2 regions of the Streptosporangium sp. H13245 genome follow, and region 2 is predicted to be linked to the other one. Evidence: riboswitches for the same ligand, from Rfam matches in the RefSeq annotation. Region 2 holds a riboswitch; the other holds the start of a gene.

Region 1 (7,428 bases), on a different contig from region 2:
CGTATCGGCGCACGTCAGAAACTTGTAACCGATCGTTTACCTACCTGGCGGCGTGTCGCACTTGGTCGAATATCCTTATATAAGGCATGCTGTGTTATAGGTCACATCCCCTGATAAAGCCCTGACGGACTGACCCTCTACCAGTTCTCAAACAGTCCTAACGGGCTATGTCGCCGAGGTGCGATCGATCGCACACTTGATCTGCTTGATGTGCGGTCCTCGTTCTGTTAGGGGGTCGCACGGCCATATGTCAACATTCAGATGCTCGTCCCCGTCATACGTGGGAACGGAGACCCATCGGTGACGGTGCCGCCGGATGTCCGATGCCCACCCGTGCCCGGTGTGACCCGGGCGAGCCGACACGAGAGATCCGGAGGCACGCCGATGTGCCCGCACGAGCCGTCCTGTCCGTCCGCCGACGCGCTGGACCGCGAAGCCGCCCGCACCATGGCGGCCCACCCCGAGCAGGGCTGGAGCCTGCTCTGCAACGGTGTGGTGCTGTTCGACGACACCGGCGAGCTCCTCCCGGACGGTGCCGTCATCGAGCCGCACCGGCCACTGGCCGGCGTCGCCTGAAACCCGTCACCTCTGGCCGGTCACGCTGAGCGGGTCCGCCGAGTCCGGCCGCATCCTCGCGTCGAGCCACTCGGCGACCACCTCGCCCACCCCGGCGGGATTCCTCCCGAGGTCGTGACCCTCTCCCGGCAGCACCACCAGGCGCGCGGCGTCCGCCGCCTCGGGCACGCCGAACGGGTCACGGTCTCCGTTCACCACCAGCACGTCCACCCCCGCCGCGCGCAGCTCCCCGGCCCGTGACCGCTCCGGTTTCCTCGGCGGGTGCAGCGGGAAGGCCAGCGCGACGACCGCGCGGGCCCCGACCCTCCCGGCCGTACGGCATGCGACCCTGGCCCCGTTGCTCCGCCCGCCCTGCGCCAGCGGCAGCCCCGGATAGCGCCCGCGCAGCCCGGCCACCAGCGTCTCCCACGCCTCGTCCTGCCTGACCGCCGATCCCGGCGCGCGGGCGCCGCGTACCCGGAACGGCTGGAGCACCCGCGCGACCGTCCCGCCGATCGCCGTCACGGCGTCCCGTACGGCCAGCAGGTCGGGGGCGTCCACTCCCCCCGCCGAGCCGTGGGTGAGCACCAGCAGGAAGCGCGGGGCGGCCACCTCGTCGATCTCCACCAGGGCCGGGCCGTGCGGGGTCGCGATCTCCAGGGGCGCGGGCCGGGACGCCGGTGTGGTCCCCGGGGCGGAGGGCCGTGCGGCGGAGGTTGGCTCGGAGGTGGACACGGATCTCGTCCTAATGACTGATGCCTGGCGGCAGGGGCGGAGGAAACAATCGAAGCGTGCAGGACTATCAAGATATCCGCCAGGACATGCGCGCCACCGTCGAGGCCCGCCGCGACCTCGGCCCGGAGTACGAGACCGCGCTCATCGAGTCGTTCGTGTCGCGCCTCGACGCGACCATCGCCCACCGGGTGCGCGCCGAGATGCACGCCGCCGGGGCGCCGAGGGCCAGGCCACGCAAAGGCGGCAACTCCTCGATCCCGATCGCCCTCGGCTCGATGGGCATCGGGATCCCGCTGACCGCCATCGCCGTGCAGAACGCCGGCACCGCCGGGCTGCTGCTGGCCTGGGGCGGGATCGTCGCGATCAACTTCGCCCACGCCCTGAGCCGCTGGCGGGAGCGCGACTGACCCCCGCGGGACCCCTCGGAGGCCCCGGCCCCTCAGAGGCCCCGGCCCCTCAGAGGTCCCGGCCAGGAGTCCCGGCCTCAGAGGTCCCGGTCGAGGCGCAGGCGGACCTCACCGGCGAGATCCTCGTCGGCGCTTTCCAGACCGTAGCGCCACACGCGCTCGGCGTCCTCGTCGCGCCCCCTGAGCGGCAGCGTGCGGGCCAGGAGCTCGATCGCCAGCGCGCCGGTCTCGACGTCGCCGCCCTCCTCGATCGCGCCGGAGAACTCGGCGCAGGCCAGCTCCAGATGGGCGATGCCGAGCATCACCCGCAGTCTCGGCACCTCGGCCGCGTCGGGCACCGAGAGCGCCTCCAGGAGCACCTGGGCGGCCTCCCCCGGCTCCCCCTCCTCAAGGAACGCCTCCGCCAGCCGCTGAGCGGCACGGGGAGCGATCTCCGGGTCGGCGGTGGCCAGCGCGTCACGCAGCGACCGCTCGGCCTCCTCCTCGCCCGTGGCGAGCCTGGCGAGGGCCATGTGCGCCAGCGGGACGTAGGCGAGATGGCCGACGCCCAGCGCGGCCTGCCAGGCGGCGCGGGCCTGGTCGGCCAGGCCCTCCCGCTCGAAGCTCGCCGCGAGCAGGCAGGCGGCCTGGGCGGCGAACTCCGGGTGCCCGGTCGCCAGCGCGGTGCGCGCGGCCGAGCGGGAGCCCGGAACGTCCCCGCCCTGCTCCAGCACCACCGCGAGACCCACCGCCGCCTGGGCCCGGTCGGGCTCGGCGGGATCGGCGACCAGCTCGGCGAAGATCGTGGCGGCGCCGTCGAGATCGCCGGACTCGGCCAGTCTTCGCGCGGTGTCCAAGGGACGGGTGTCCACCTCAGGCATGCGGGATCCTTCCGGATACGGAGACGCCCCGAGCCTAACGACTCGGGGCGCCCTCCGTCCTGTCGCATTCCCGGCGAATATCGCGCTCGGCGCGGGGTTTCCGCCCTCGCGGAGGTCAGTCCTCGTACGCCTCAAGGGGAGGGCAGGAGCAGACCAGGTTGCGGTCACCGTAGGCCTGGTCGATGCGGCGGACCGGCGACCAGTACTTGCCCTCGCGCACCGACGGCAGCGGGTAGGCCGCCTCGGTGCGGCCGTAGGGGTGGCCCCACTCGTCGGCGACGAGGCTGTCGGCCGTGTGCGGGGCGTTGCGCAGCGGGTTGTCGGTCCTGTCGTACGCGCCGGAGGCGACCTTCGCGATCTCCTCGCGGATCGCGATCATCGCCTCGCAGAACCGGTCGAGCTCGGCCAGGTCCTCGCTCTCGGTCGGCTCGATCATCAGCGTGCCGGCCACCGGGAAGGACATGGTCGGGGCGTGGAAGCCGTAGTCGATGAGGCGCTTGGCCACGTCGTCGACCGTCACCCCGGTCTCCTTGGTGATCTGGCGCAAATCGACGATGCACTCGTGGGCGACGAGGCCGCCGCGGCCGGTGTAGAGGACCGGGTAGTGGGGGCTGAGCCTGCGGGCCAGGTAGTTGGCCGACAGGATGGCCTGCTCGGTGGCCGCCTTCAGGCCGTCGGCGCCCATCATCCGGATGTAGGCCCAGGAGATGGGCAGGATGCCCGCCGAGCCGTACGGGGCGGCCGAGACCGGGCCCACCGGGCCGCCCTCGCGCAGCGGGTGGCCGGGCAGGTATCCGGCCAGGTGCGCGCGGACCGCGACCGGGCCGACGCCGGGGCCGCCGCCGCCGTGCGGGATGCAGAAGGTCTTGTGCAGGTTGAGGTGGGAGACGTCCGCCCCGAACTCCCCCGGCCTGGCCAGGCCGACCAGCGCGTTGAGGTTGGCGCCGTCGACGTAGACCTGGCCACCGGCCTCGTGCACCAGCTCGCAGATCCGGACGATCGTCTCCTCGTACACGCCGTGCGTGGACGGGTAGGTCACCATGATCGCGGCAAGCTGCTCGCGGTGCTTGCCGATCTTCGCGACGAGGTCGTCGAGGTCGACGTTGCCCTCGTCGTCGCAGGCGACCACGGCCACGCGCATGCCCGCCATGACGGCGCTCGCGGCGTTGGTGCCGTGCGCGGACGAGGGGATCAGGCAGACGTCGCGGCCCGACTCGCCGCGCGCGGTGTGGTAGGCGCGGATCGCCAGGAGCCCGGCGAACTCGCCCTGGGAACCCGCGTTCGGCTGGAGCGACACGGCGTCGTAGCCGGTGACCTCGGCCAGCCAGTGCTCCAGCTCCCCGATCAGCTCGAGGTAGCCCGCGGCCTGGTCCTCGGGCGCGTAGGGGTGCAGCCCGGCGAACTCCGGCCAGGTGATCGGCTCCATCTCGGTGGTCGCGTTGAGCTTCATGGTGCAGGAGCCCAGCGGGATCATCGACCGGTCGAGCGCGATGTCCTTGTCCTGGAGCCTGCGCAGGTAGCGCAGCATGGCCGTCTCTGAGCGGTGGCTGTGGAAGACCGGGTGGGTCAGGTAGTCGCCGGTCCGCGCCAGCGTGGCGGGCAGCGCGTCGTGCGCGGCGGCGTCCAGGTCGGCCAGCACGGTGCCGCTGATCTCGAAGGCGGCCAGGACCTGCTCCAGGTGGAGGGGCTCGGTCCTCTCGTCGCAGGTGACGCCCACGTGGTCGGCGTCGACCAGGCGCAGGTTGACCCCGTTGTCGCGGGCCGCGGCGACGACCCCCTCGGCGCGGCCGGGCACCCTGGCGAGCACGGTGTCGAAGAAGGTGTCGTGCACGACCTCGACACCCCCCTGGCGCAGGGCCTCGGCGAGCACGACGGCGTGCCGGTGGGTGCGCCTGCCGATCCTGCGCAGCCCCTCGGGGCCGTGGTAGACGGCGTACATGCCGGCGATCACGGCGAGCAGCACCTGCGCGGTGCAGATGTTGCTGGTGGCCTTCTCGCGGCGGATGTGCTGCTCGCGGGTCTGCAGCGCGAGCCGGTACGCGGGACGCTTGTCGGCGTCCTGGGAGACGCCCACCAGGCGGCCCGGCAGCTGGCGCTGGAGGCCGTCGCGGACCGCCATGTAGGCCGCGTGGGGGCCGCCGAACCCGAGGGGGACGCCGAAGCGCTGCGAGGAGCCGACCGCGATGTCGGCACCGAGCTCGCCGGGCGCGGCCAGGAGGGTGAGGGCCAGCAGGTCGGCCGCGGCGACCACCTGGGCGCCGCGCGCGTGGGCGGCGTCGGCGACGGCGCGGAAGTCGCGGACCCTGCCGCTGGCGCCGGGGTACTGCACGAGCACCCCGAAGCACTCGGGAAGCTCGGCGGTGAAGTCGCTCTCGACCAGCTCGATGCCGAGCGGCTCGGCGCGGGTGCGCAGCACCGCCTTGGTCTGCGGCAGCGCGTCGGCGTCGACCACGAACACCTTCGAGGGGCCGCGGCCCGCGCGGCGGGCCAGGGTCATCGCCTCGGCGGCGGCGGTGGCCTCGTCCAGCAGGGAGGCCCCGGCGACGTCGAGCGCGGTCAGGTCGGAGACGACGGTCTGGAAGTTGATCAGGGCCTCCAGGCGGCCCTGGGAGATCTCCGGCTGGTAGGGCGTGTACGCGGTGTACCAGCCCGGGTTCTCCAGGAGGTTGCGGCGGATGACGCCCGGGGTGATCGTGTCGTGGTAGCCCAGGCCGATCATCGAGGTGAGCACGGTGTTGCGCCCGGCGAGGACCCGCAGCTCCGCGAGGGCCTCGGACTCCCCGGCCGCCGGGGGCAGGCTCAGCCTGGCCGAGGAGCGGATCGCCTCGGGCACGGCCACCGCGACCAGGTCGGCGACGGAGGCGAATCCGACCGCCTCCAGCATGCGGGTCTGGGCGGCGTCGTCCGGCCCTATGTGGCGGGTCGCGAACGGCGGGGAGCTGAGCTCGCTGAGCGATGACAGGTCGGTCATTGGTGAAGCCTCCCGGGACGGGGTGGAGACCGGCGCTGGGCGCGGGCGTATGCCTGGTCTCCCCCTCTGTCATCACGACCGTCGTTCGCGGGTCGTGACCTGAGAGCTTCACCTGCCCCATTTTCCGGGAGGCTTGCACCGTCGGTGAGTCGCGCCTGGCGAGCGCGCCTGCTTTCCAGAGTTGCCTCGTCCGTGCGGTACCGGGTGCCTGAGAGATTCCGGGGAGGTTGCTCCTTCGGCGCCCCGATCTTGGTCGGGGTCTCTCCCGCACAGGGTCAGTGGCAGGTCCGAGTTTACCCGGTTCGTCGTGCTCTGCGACGGCGGGCCAGCTCATCGGCCTGATGATCGCCTAAAGGGCCCTCGCCCGACTCCGCACGTTCGCCGGGCAGATCCGCGAGGGAGCCCTCCACCTCCTGCCACACCCGTCCCAGTGCTATGCCGAAGACTCCCTGACCGCCCTGGAGGAGGTCGATGACCTCGTCGGGCGAGGTGCACTCGTAGACGCTCACCCCGTCGCTCATCAGGGTGATCCCGGCCAGGTCGTTGACCCCCCTGTCGCGCAGGTGCTGCACGGCGATGCGGATCTGCTGGAGGGAGACGCCGGTGTCGAGGAGCCGCTTGACGACCTTGAGGACCAGGATGTCGCGAAAACCGTACAGCCGCTGGGTGCCGGAGCCGTGGGCGGCGCGCACGGTGGGCTCGACCAGGCCGGTGCGCGCCCAGTAGTCGAGTTGCCGGTAGGTGATGCCGGCCGCCGAACAGGCCGTCGGGCCCCGGTAGCCGATGTCGGCGGGCACTTTCACCGGTTGCCCGTCGAACAGCAGACCCTCTTCACCCGCGCGCTGACGTGCCGACTGGCGCCGTTCCGGGTCATCCTGATCGGCGTTTCTACCCTCGCCGCTGCTGACCGCCACGCGGACCTCCGGCTTTCTCTCATCCCACGGCCTGATCTGGGGGTTTACGCACGACCGCGGGTTTCACTTGCACCGTAGGACTGGGGCCAAGTCCAGTCAACGACCCCACCCGGCGCGTCGTGAAGCGTAAATGCACCGAAATTCCTACCCCGCGCGGCCGAAGTCCTCGGGCGTGATCGTGTCAAGGAACTCCCTGAACTTCTCCACCTCGTCCTCCTGGTCGTCGGGGATGATCACCCCCGCCTCCCGGACCACGTCCTCACTCGCGAAGATACGTGCGCCGGTACGAAGTGCCAAGGCGATCGAGTCCGAGGGACGCGCGCTCACCTCCACCCCGTTGGAGAACACGAGATCGGCGAAGAAGATGCCGTCGCGCAGGGCGACGATGTTGACCGTGCTCAGCCGGACCCCGAGCCCTTCGAGCACGTCGCGGAACAGGTCATGGGTGAGCGGCCGGGGCGGTGGCTCCTCGGCCTGGGCCATGGCGATCGCCGTGGCCTCCGTCATGCCGATCCAGATAGGTAGATAACGCTCCCCATGTGTCTCTTTCAGCAAGACGATCGGCTGGTTGGAGGGCATCTCAACTCGAACGCCCACGACCTCCATCTGCAACACGGGCTGCTCCGTCTTCGCTGGATTCCGACCGGTTTGTTCAACGTAACACTCGTGAGGGTACGAGTGCCTGGTCAGGTTCTCACCGGCCCAGGGCCCCACGAACGCCGGAACGCAGCAGCGAGGCGTGCAATTCCAGCAGCAGGCCGGAAATCTCCCTCGCCGTCTCGTCGGCCTGGTCGATGGCGCCCGGCCCCCGGCGGCGCAGCAGCGGGGCGACGGCCTGCTCCACCAGGCCCGCCTCGCGCTCGGCGGCGGCCTTGACCGCCCGCAGATGGCGGGCGCGCAGGCCGAAGGCGGCCAGGGCCCCGACGCTGCGGGCCACGGCCAGCGCCTCGGCGTCGTAGTAGCGGGCCACGGCGGCGAGCAGGCCG
Region 2 (7,428 bases):
TTGTCGAGCATGTCGCGGCCGGTGTCGCGCATCGTCTTGATGGCCTTGTCCAGCGAGACGAAGTGGCGGCCGTCGCCGCGCATCGCGATCCTGGCGGCGGCGATGGCCTTGATCGAGGCGACCGCGTTGCGCTCGATGCACGGGATCTGCACCAGGCCGCCGATCGGGTCGCAGGTCAGCCCCAGGTTGTGCTCGATGCCGATCTCGGCGGCGTTCTCGACCTGCTCGGGGGTGCCGCCCATCACCTCGGTGAGCCCGGCGGCGGCCATCGAGCAGGCCGAGCCGACCTCGCCCTGGCAGCCGACCTCGGCGCCGGAGATGGAGGCGTTCTCCTTGAACAGCACGCCGATCGCCCCCGCGGTCAGCAGGAAGCGGATCACGCCCTCGTCGTCGGAGTCCTTCGTGAAGCGGTCGTAGTAGGTGAGCACGGCCGGGATGATGCCCGCGGCGCCGTTGGTGGGCGCGGTGACGATCCGGCCACCGGCGGCGTTCTCCTCGTTGACCGCGAGGGCGAACAGCGAGACCCAGTCCATCGTCTGCAGCGAGTCCTTCTCCGGCGACTCGCTGCGCAGCTGCCGGTGGAGCTGGTGGGCGCGGCGGCGGACCTTCAGGCCGCCGGGCAGTACGCCCTCCTTGCCGATGCCGCGCCGTACGCACTCGCTCATCACCCGCCACAGGACGAGCAGCTGGGCGCGGATCTCGGCCTCGGTGCGGCCGAACGCCCGCTCGTTCTCCAGCATCAGCCCGGAGATCGACAGCCCGGTCTCCGCGCACTGGGCGAGCAGCTCCGCGGCCGTGGTGAAGGGGTACGGCAGGACGGTGTCGTCGGGTTTGATCCGGTCGGCGCCGGTGGCGTTCTCGTCGACGACGAAGCCGCCGCCCACCGAGTAGTAGACCTTCTCGCGGATCGTCTCGCCGGACTCGGACAGCGCGGTGAAGCGCATGCCGTTGGGGTGGCCGGGGAGTGAGATCTTGCGTTCGAAGACGAGGTCCTCGCCGATGACGAAGGGGATCTCGTGGGAGCCGTACAGGGAGATGGTGCCGGACTCGCGCATGGCGGCGAGCCGCGCGTCGACCGTGTCGACGTCGACCAGCTCGGGCTTCTCGCCGGACAGGCCGAGCAGCACGGCCTTGTCGCTGCCGTGGCCCTTGCCGGTCAGGCCCAGCGAGCCGTACAGGATGGCGCTCACCCGGGCGGTCTTCTCCAGGAGCCCGTCCTGGTGGAGGCCGCGGGCGAACTTGTGGGCGGCGGCCATCGGGCCGCCGGTGTGCGAGCTGGACGGGCCGATTCCGATCTTGAAGAGATCGAAGACGCTGATCGTCATCTGAATCCTTCCAGCGTGGACGGCCACGCGCGCCCGGGGACGCGCGTGACCGTGACGCGAGGGGGGAGAGGCTTAGGACTCACCCGAGGTGAGCGCGGCGTACTCCTCCGGCGACAGCAGGTCGTCGGCGGAGCCCTCAAGACGTACGCGGAACAGCCAGCCGTCGCCGTAGGAGTCGCTGTTGACCAGCGAGGGGTCGTCCACGACGGCCTGGTTGACCTCGACGATCTCGCCGGAGACCGGGGCGAAGATGTCGCTCACCGACTTGGTCGACTCGACCTCGCCGACGGCGTCACCGGAGGCGACCGTCGAGCCGACCTCGGGGACCTGCACGAAGACCACGTCGCCCAGCGCTTCGGCGGCGTAGGCGGTGATGCCCACGGTGAGGGTCAGGCCGTCATCGATGCCGGAGATCCACTCGTGTTCCTTGGTGTAGTGCAGTTCCTCGGGAATGCTGCTCATTTTTTCCTCCTGTAGAAGGGCAGTGCGACGACCTCGACCGGCTCGTGGCTGCCCCTGATGTCGACGGCCAGTCCTGACGACAGGCCGTTGTCCACGTAGGCCATCGCGATGGGCCTGCCCAGTGACTGGGAGGGTGCCCCGCTGGTGACCTCGCCGACGACGGCGCCGTCACCGGCGACCACCACCGGATACCCGTGCCGGGGCACCCTGCGGCCGGTCGCGATCAGGCCGACCAGGCGGCGGGACGGCGGGACGTCCCTGCGCGATTCGAGGGCGGCCCGGCCGACGAAGTCGCCCGGCTTGTCAAACCTCACCACACGGCCCAGCCCGGCGTCGAACGGAGTCAGCCCGGCCGACAGCTCGTTGCCGTACAGCGGCATCCCGGCCTCCAGCCGGAGGGTGTCGCGGGCGGACAGGCCCGCGGGGATCAGGCCGTGCGGGGCGCCCGCCTCGGTGAGGGCGGCCCAGACCGGCTCGGCGTCCCCGGCCGCGACGAACAGCTCGAAACCGTCCTCGCCGGTGTATCCCGTACGGGCGACGAGGGCCTCGTGGCCCGCGACGACGGCGGGCAGTCCGGCGTAGTACTTGAGCCCGTCGAGGTCGGCGTCGGTGAGCGAGCCCAGGATCTCCGCGGAGCGCGGGCCCTGGACCGCGACCAGCGCGTACCGCTCGGAGCGGTCGTCCACCGCGGCGTCGAAGCCCTTGGCGCGGCCGGTCAGCTCGGCGGCCACCCTCGGGTAGTTGGAGGCGTTGGCGACGACCATGAACTCGGCGGGGGCGAGCCGGTAGACGATCAGGTCGTCCAGCACGCCGCCCTCGGCGTCGACGATCATCGTGTAGCGGGCGCGGCCGGGCTCCAGCGCGGAGAGGTGGCCGACCAGCGCGTAGTCGAGGGCTTCGGCGGCCTGCGGCCCCGTCACGAAGATCTCCCCCATGTGGGAGAGGTCGAACAGGCCGGCCGCCTGGCGGACCGCGTTGTGCTCGGCCGACTCGCTGCCGTAGCGGAGCGGCATCAGCCAGCCCGCGAAGTCGGTCAGCGTCGCGCCGAGGGACTCGTGCACGCCGCGCAGCGGCGTAGGTCGGGACATGTGCGCACCTCAGACAAGGGACAGATGAGAGCATCCTCCCCCTCTGTCGTGGGTGCCTGAGAGTTTCATCCGGGTTTTACCGGACTTTCACCTTCGGCGAGGTCGTGGGACCTGCTTTCCAGAGGGCACCTACCCGCACGGTCCTTTGCCTTGAGAGGTTCGCGGGGAGGGCTTGCTCCTTCAGGGGTCCTGGCCTGGGTGTCAGGACGCTCTCCCGCACGGGATTCATCGGTGTCACCGGCCAGCCTAACCGCCCGCACCGGCCGAGCGAAATCCCCTCGCGGCCCTGATCCGTCCGTTCGTACCGGGCGAGCGAGATCCCTTCGCGGTCCCGATCCGTCCGTCCGCACCGGGCGGGCGAGATCCTCCCGTGGCCCTGACCCATCTGCCCGTACCGGGTGGGCGAGATCCCCTCGCGGCCCCGATCCGTCCGTTCGTACAGGCCGAGCGAAATCCCCTCGCGGTCCCGGTCAGGGGGTGGCGTGCCGGACCAGTGCCTCGAACAGAGCGGACTCGCCGTCGGTCTCGGGGTGCCACTGGACGGCGACGGCGAACGGGTGGTCGTCCACCTCCACGGCCTCGATCGTGCCGTCCTCGGCGTGGGCGGTCACGGTGAGGCCCTCGGCAGGCCGGTCGATGGCCTGGTGGTGGTAGTGGGCCACGTCCACGGTCTCGGTCCCGAAGATCTTCGAGGTCCGGCTGCCGGGGGCGAGCCACACCGGCATCCTGCCGTAGTGGCCGGGGGCCGGGGCGTGCCCGGGGTGACCGACCACGTCGGGCAGGTGCTGGTGGAGGGTGCCGCCCAGCGAGACGTTCAGGACCTGCATGCCCCTGCAGATCCCCAGGAAGGGCAGGCCCCGCTCCAGCGCCGCCCTGACCAGCCCCAGCTCGGCGTCGTCGCGGAACGGCCGGACGTAGCCGGTCCGCTCGTGCGGCTCCTGCCCGTACCGCTCCGGGCCGACGTCCCCGCCACCGGCCAGGATCAGCCCGTCCAGGCGCCCCGCCAGCGCCGCGGGGTCACCCGCCGGAGGCAGGATCACCGGCTGCCCGCCCGCGCGGGCCACGTGGTCGACGTAGTCGTACGGCAGGAGCGCGGTGGTCGTCTCCCAGACGGTGAACCGCGCGGGCTCGACGTAGCAGGTGATGCCGATGACGGGACGGGACATGATCTCCTGTCTTGTTCTTGCTTCTCGACGTCAGGGCTGGTCAGGGGGGTCCGTGCCCCCTCTCCGCACGCTACCGGCCATGGCGGGGCGACCCGCGGCGAGGCCGGGGGACACGCCGGGGTCGCCCGCGGGGGAGGGGGGCGCGCGGAAAGGGCTACAGCGGGGTGACGTACGCGCCGGAGATGCCGCCGTCCACCAGGAACTCGGAGCCGGTGATGAAGCTGGCGTCGTCCGAGGCGAGGAACGCCACCGCGGCGGCGATCTCGGACGCCTCGGCGAAGCGGCCCACCGGGATGTGGACCAGGCGGCGCTGCGCCCGCTCGGGGTCCTTGGCGAACAGCTCCCGCAGCAGCGGCGTGTTCACCGGCCCCGGGCACAGGGCGTTCACCCGGATGCCCTCGCGGGCGAACTGCACGCCCAGCTCGCGGGACATGGCCAGCACCCCACCCTTGGAGGCGGTGTAGGAGATCTGGCTGGTCGCCGACCCCATCACGGCCACGAACGACGCGGTGTTGATGATCGACCCCTTGCCCTGCCGCCGCATGTACGGGATGGCGTGCTTGCAGCACAGGTAGACGGAGGTGAGGTTGACCTCCTGGACCCGGCGCCAGGCGTCGATGCCGGTCTCCAGGATCGAGTCGTCGTCCGGCGGCGAGATGCCCGCGTTGTTGAACGCGATGTCCACGCTGCCGTAGGTGTCGAACGCGGTCCGGAACACGCGGGCGACGTCCTCCTCGCTGGTCACGTCGGCCCGCACGAACAGCCCGCCGACCTCGTCGGCGGCCTTGGCGCCGGTCGTCTCGTCCAGGTCCACGCACACGACGCGGGCGCCCTCCTCGGCGAACCGGCGCGCGGTGGCCAGGCCGATCCCGCTTCCGGCGCCGGTGATGACGGCGACCCGGTCCTGCAAACGCAGCATCGCTACTACTCCTCGGAAATGAAGACGTTCTTGGTCTCGGTGAACGCTGACAGGGCGTCGGGGCCCAGCTCGCGGCCAAGGCCCGACTGTTTGAAACCGCCGAACGGGGTCCAGTAGCGGACGCTCGAATGCGAGTTGACGCTGAGGTTGCCCGCCTCGACCGCCCTGGCCACCCGGAGCGCCCGGCCGACGTCGCGGGTCCAGATGGACCCGCTCAGGCCGTACGGGGTGTCGTTGGCGATCCGCACGGCGTCCGCCTCGTCGTCGAACGGCACCACCGACACCACCGGCCCGAAGATCTCCTCGGTGAACGCCCGGTCGTCCGCGGACCGGGGCGTCAGGACCGTCGGCGGGAACCAGAACCCCGGCCCCGGCGGGCAGGTGCCCCGCAGGTGGGGCGGCTCGGTGACGAAGGAGGCCACCCGTTCCCGGTGCTCGGCGCTGATCAGCGGGCCCATCTCGGTGGCCTCGTCGCGGGGGTCGCCGACCCTGACGTCCAGCACCGCCTCCCCGAACCTGGCCAGGAACTCGTCGTGCACCGAGCGCTCGACCAGGATCCGGGAGCGCGCGCAGCAGTCCTGGCCCGCGTTGTCGAACACCGCGTACGGCGCGGTCGCCGCGGCCTTCTCCAGGTCGGCGTCGGCGAAGACCACGTTGGCGCTCTTGCCGCCCAGCTCCAGGGTGAGCCGCTTGACCTGCCCGGCGCACGTGGCGGCGATCTCCTTGCCGACCTCGGTCGAGCCGGTGAACACGATCTTCGCTACGCCGGGGTGCTCGACCAGCCGGGCGCCCGCCACCTCCCCGGCCCCGGGCAGGACCTGGAACACCCCCTCGGGCAGACCGGCGGCCAGGGCCAGCTCGGCCACCCGCAGGGCGGTGAGCGGCGTCCACTCGGCGGGCTTGACGATCACGGTGTTGCCCGCGGCCAGCGCCGGGGCCAGCCCCCAGGTCATGATGACCATCGGGAAGTTCCACGGCACGATCACGCCGACGACGCCCAGCGGCTCCCTGAAGGTGACGTCCAGCCCGCCGGGCACCGGGATCTGCAGGCCGTGGTTGCGCTCGGGCGCCCCGGCGTAGAAGTCGAGGACGTCGGCGACGTTGCCCGCCTCCCAGCGGGCGTTGCCGATCGTGTGCCCGGAGTTGGCGACCTCCAGCAGGGCGAGCTCCTCGGCGTGCTCGCGCACCAGCGAGGCGAAACGGCGCAGCAGCCGGGCCCGGTCTCCCGGGCCGACGTTCCGCCAGGTCGCGAAGGCGCGCCCGGCGCGCTCCACCGCCCTGTCGGTCTCGGCGGCGTCCGCCATCCCGATCTCGGCGACCACCTCTTCTGTCGCCGGATTGATGATCTTCACATTCACATCCGTTCGAATCCCCGGAAAAGCTCCCAGTCGGTCACCGCCGCGTCGAAGGCGGCCAGCTCGACCCGGGCGTTGTTCGCGTAGTGCGCCACGACGTCCTCGCCGAAGGCGGCCGTCGCGAACGCGGAGCCCTCCCAGAGCTCCAGCGCGCCCCGCAGCGTACTCGGCACGGTCTCCGCGCCCGACGAGTAGGCGTTCCCCGTGAAGGCGTCCTCAAGCGGCAGCTCGTTCTCGATGCCGTGCAGCCCGGCCGCGACCAGGGCCGAGACCGCCAGGTAGGGGTTGACGTCGCCGCCGGGCACCCGGTTCTCGATCCGCAGCGAGGGGCCGTGGCCGACCAGGCGCAGCGCGCACGTCCTGTTGTCCACGCCCCACTTGACCGCGGTGGGGGCGAAGCTGCCCGGCACGTACCGCTTGTAGGAGTTGACGTTCGGTGCGTACAGCAGGGTCAGCTCGCGCATCAGCGCGATCTGACCGGCGATGAAGTGCTCCCCGGTCGCCGACAGGCCGTGCTGGCCGGAACCGGACATGACCGGCTCCCCGTCCGCGTCCCTGAGCGAGATGTGGATGTGGCAGGAGTTGCCCTCGCGCTGGTTCGGCTTGGCCATGAAGGTGATCGCCATGCCCTCCTGGGAGGCGATCTCCTTGGCGCCGTTCTTGTAGATCGAGTGGTTGTCGCAGCTGGACAGGGCCTCGCCGAAGCGGAAGGCGATCTCGTGCTGGCCGAGGTTGCACTCGCCCTTGGCCGACTCGACGTACATGCCCGCGCCCTCCATGCCGAGCCTGATCCTGCGCAGCAGCGGTTCGACCCTGGCGGTGCCGAGGAGGGAGTAGTCGACGTTGTAGAGGTTGGAAGGCGTCAGGTCGCGGTAGCCTCGGCGCCAGGCGTCCTCGTAGGTGTCGTTGAAGACGACGAACTCCAGCTCGGTCCCGACGAAGGCGCCCCAGCCCCGCTCGTCCAGCCGGGCGAGCTGACGGCGCAGGATCTGGCGCGGCGAGGCGGTCACGTCAGAGTCGTCCTCCCACACCAGGTCGGCCATCACCAGGGCCGTCCCCTCCTGCCACGGCACGCGGCGAAGAGTGGACATGTCCGGCCTCATAACAAAATCG

The links. Region 2 has a riboswitch for glycine ahead of gcvT (glycine cleavage system aminomethyltransferase GcvT). Riboswitches for the same ligand answer to the same signal wherever they lie in the genome.
Region 1: linked by a shared signal. The riboswitch ahead of gcvP (aminomethyl-transferring glycine dehydrogenase) and the one ahead of gcvT (glycine cleavage system aminomethyltransferase GcvT) in region 2 are both predicted to bind glycine.

What each region holds. Positions count from the first base shown of each region.
Region 1 covers NZ_JBSZKT010000030.1:60,002-67,429, forward strand. The annotation lists gene ACW9TB_RS30125 (DUF5999 family protein) at 385-576, shown strand; gene ACW9TB_RS30130 (alpha/beta hydrolase family protein) at 583-1,215, opposite strand; gene ACW9TB_RS30135 (hypothetical protein) at 1,347-1,697, shown strand; gene ACW9TB_RS30140 (hypothetical protein) at 1,775-2,557, opposite strand; gene gcvP (aminomethyl-transferring glycine dehydrogenase) at 2,673-5,528, opposite strand; glycine riboswitch at 5,714-5,806, opposite strand; gene ACW9TB_RS30150 (MerR family transcriptional regulator) at 5,822-6,442, opposite strand; gene ACW9TB_RS30155 (bifunctional nuclease family protein) at 6,587-7,057, opposite strand; gene ftsR (transcriptional regulator FtsR) at 7,137-7,428, opposite strand, start outside.
Region 2 covers NZ_JBSZKT010000005.1:85,659-93,086, forward strand. The annotation lists gene ACW9TB_RS12005 (L-serine ammonia-lyase) at 1-1,325, opposite strand, end outside; gene gcvH (glycine cleavage system protein GcvH) at 1,398-1,787, opposite strand; gene gcvT (glycine cleavage system aminomethyltransferase GcvT) at 1,784-2,875, opposite strand; glycine riboswitch at 2,909-3,003, opposite strand; glycine riboswitch at 3,004-3,102, opposite strand; gene ACW9TB_RS12020 (gamma-glutamyl-gamma-aminobutyrate hydrolase family protein) at 3,346-4,041, opposite strand; gene ACW9TB_RS12025 (3-oxoacyl-ACP reductase) at 4,196-4,960, opposite strand; gene ACW9TB_RS12030 (aldehyde dehydrogenase family protein) at 4,966-6,312, opposite strand; gene ACW9TB_RS12035 (glutamine synthetase family protein) at 6,315-7,428, opposite strand, start outside.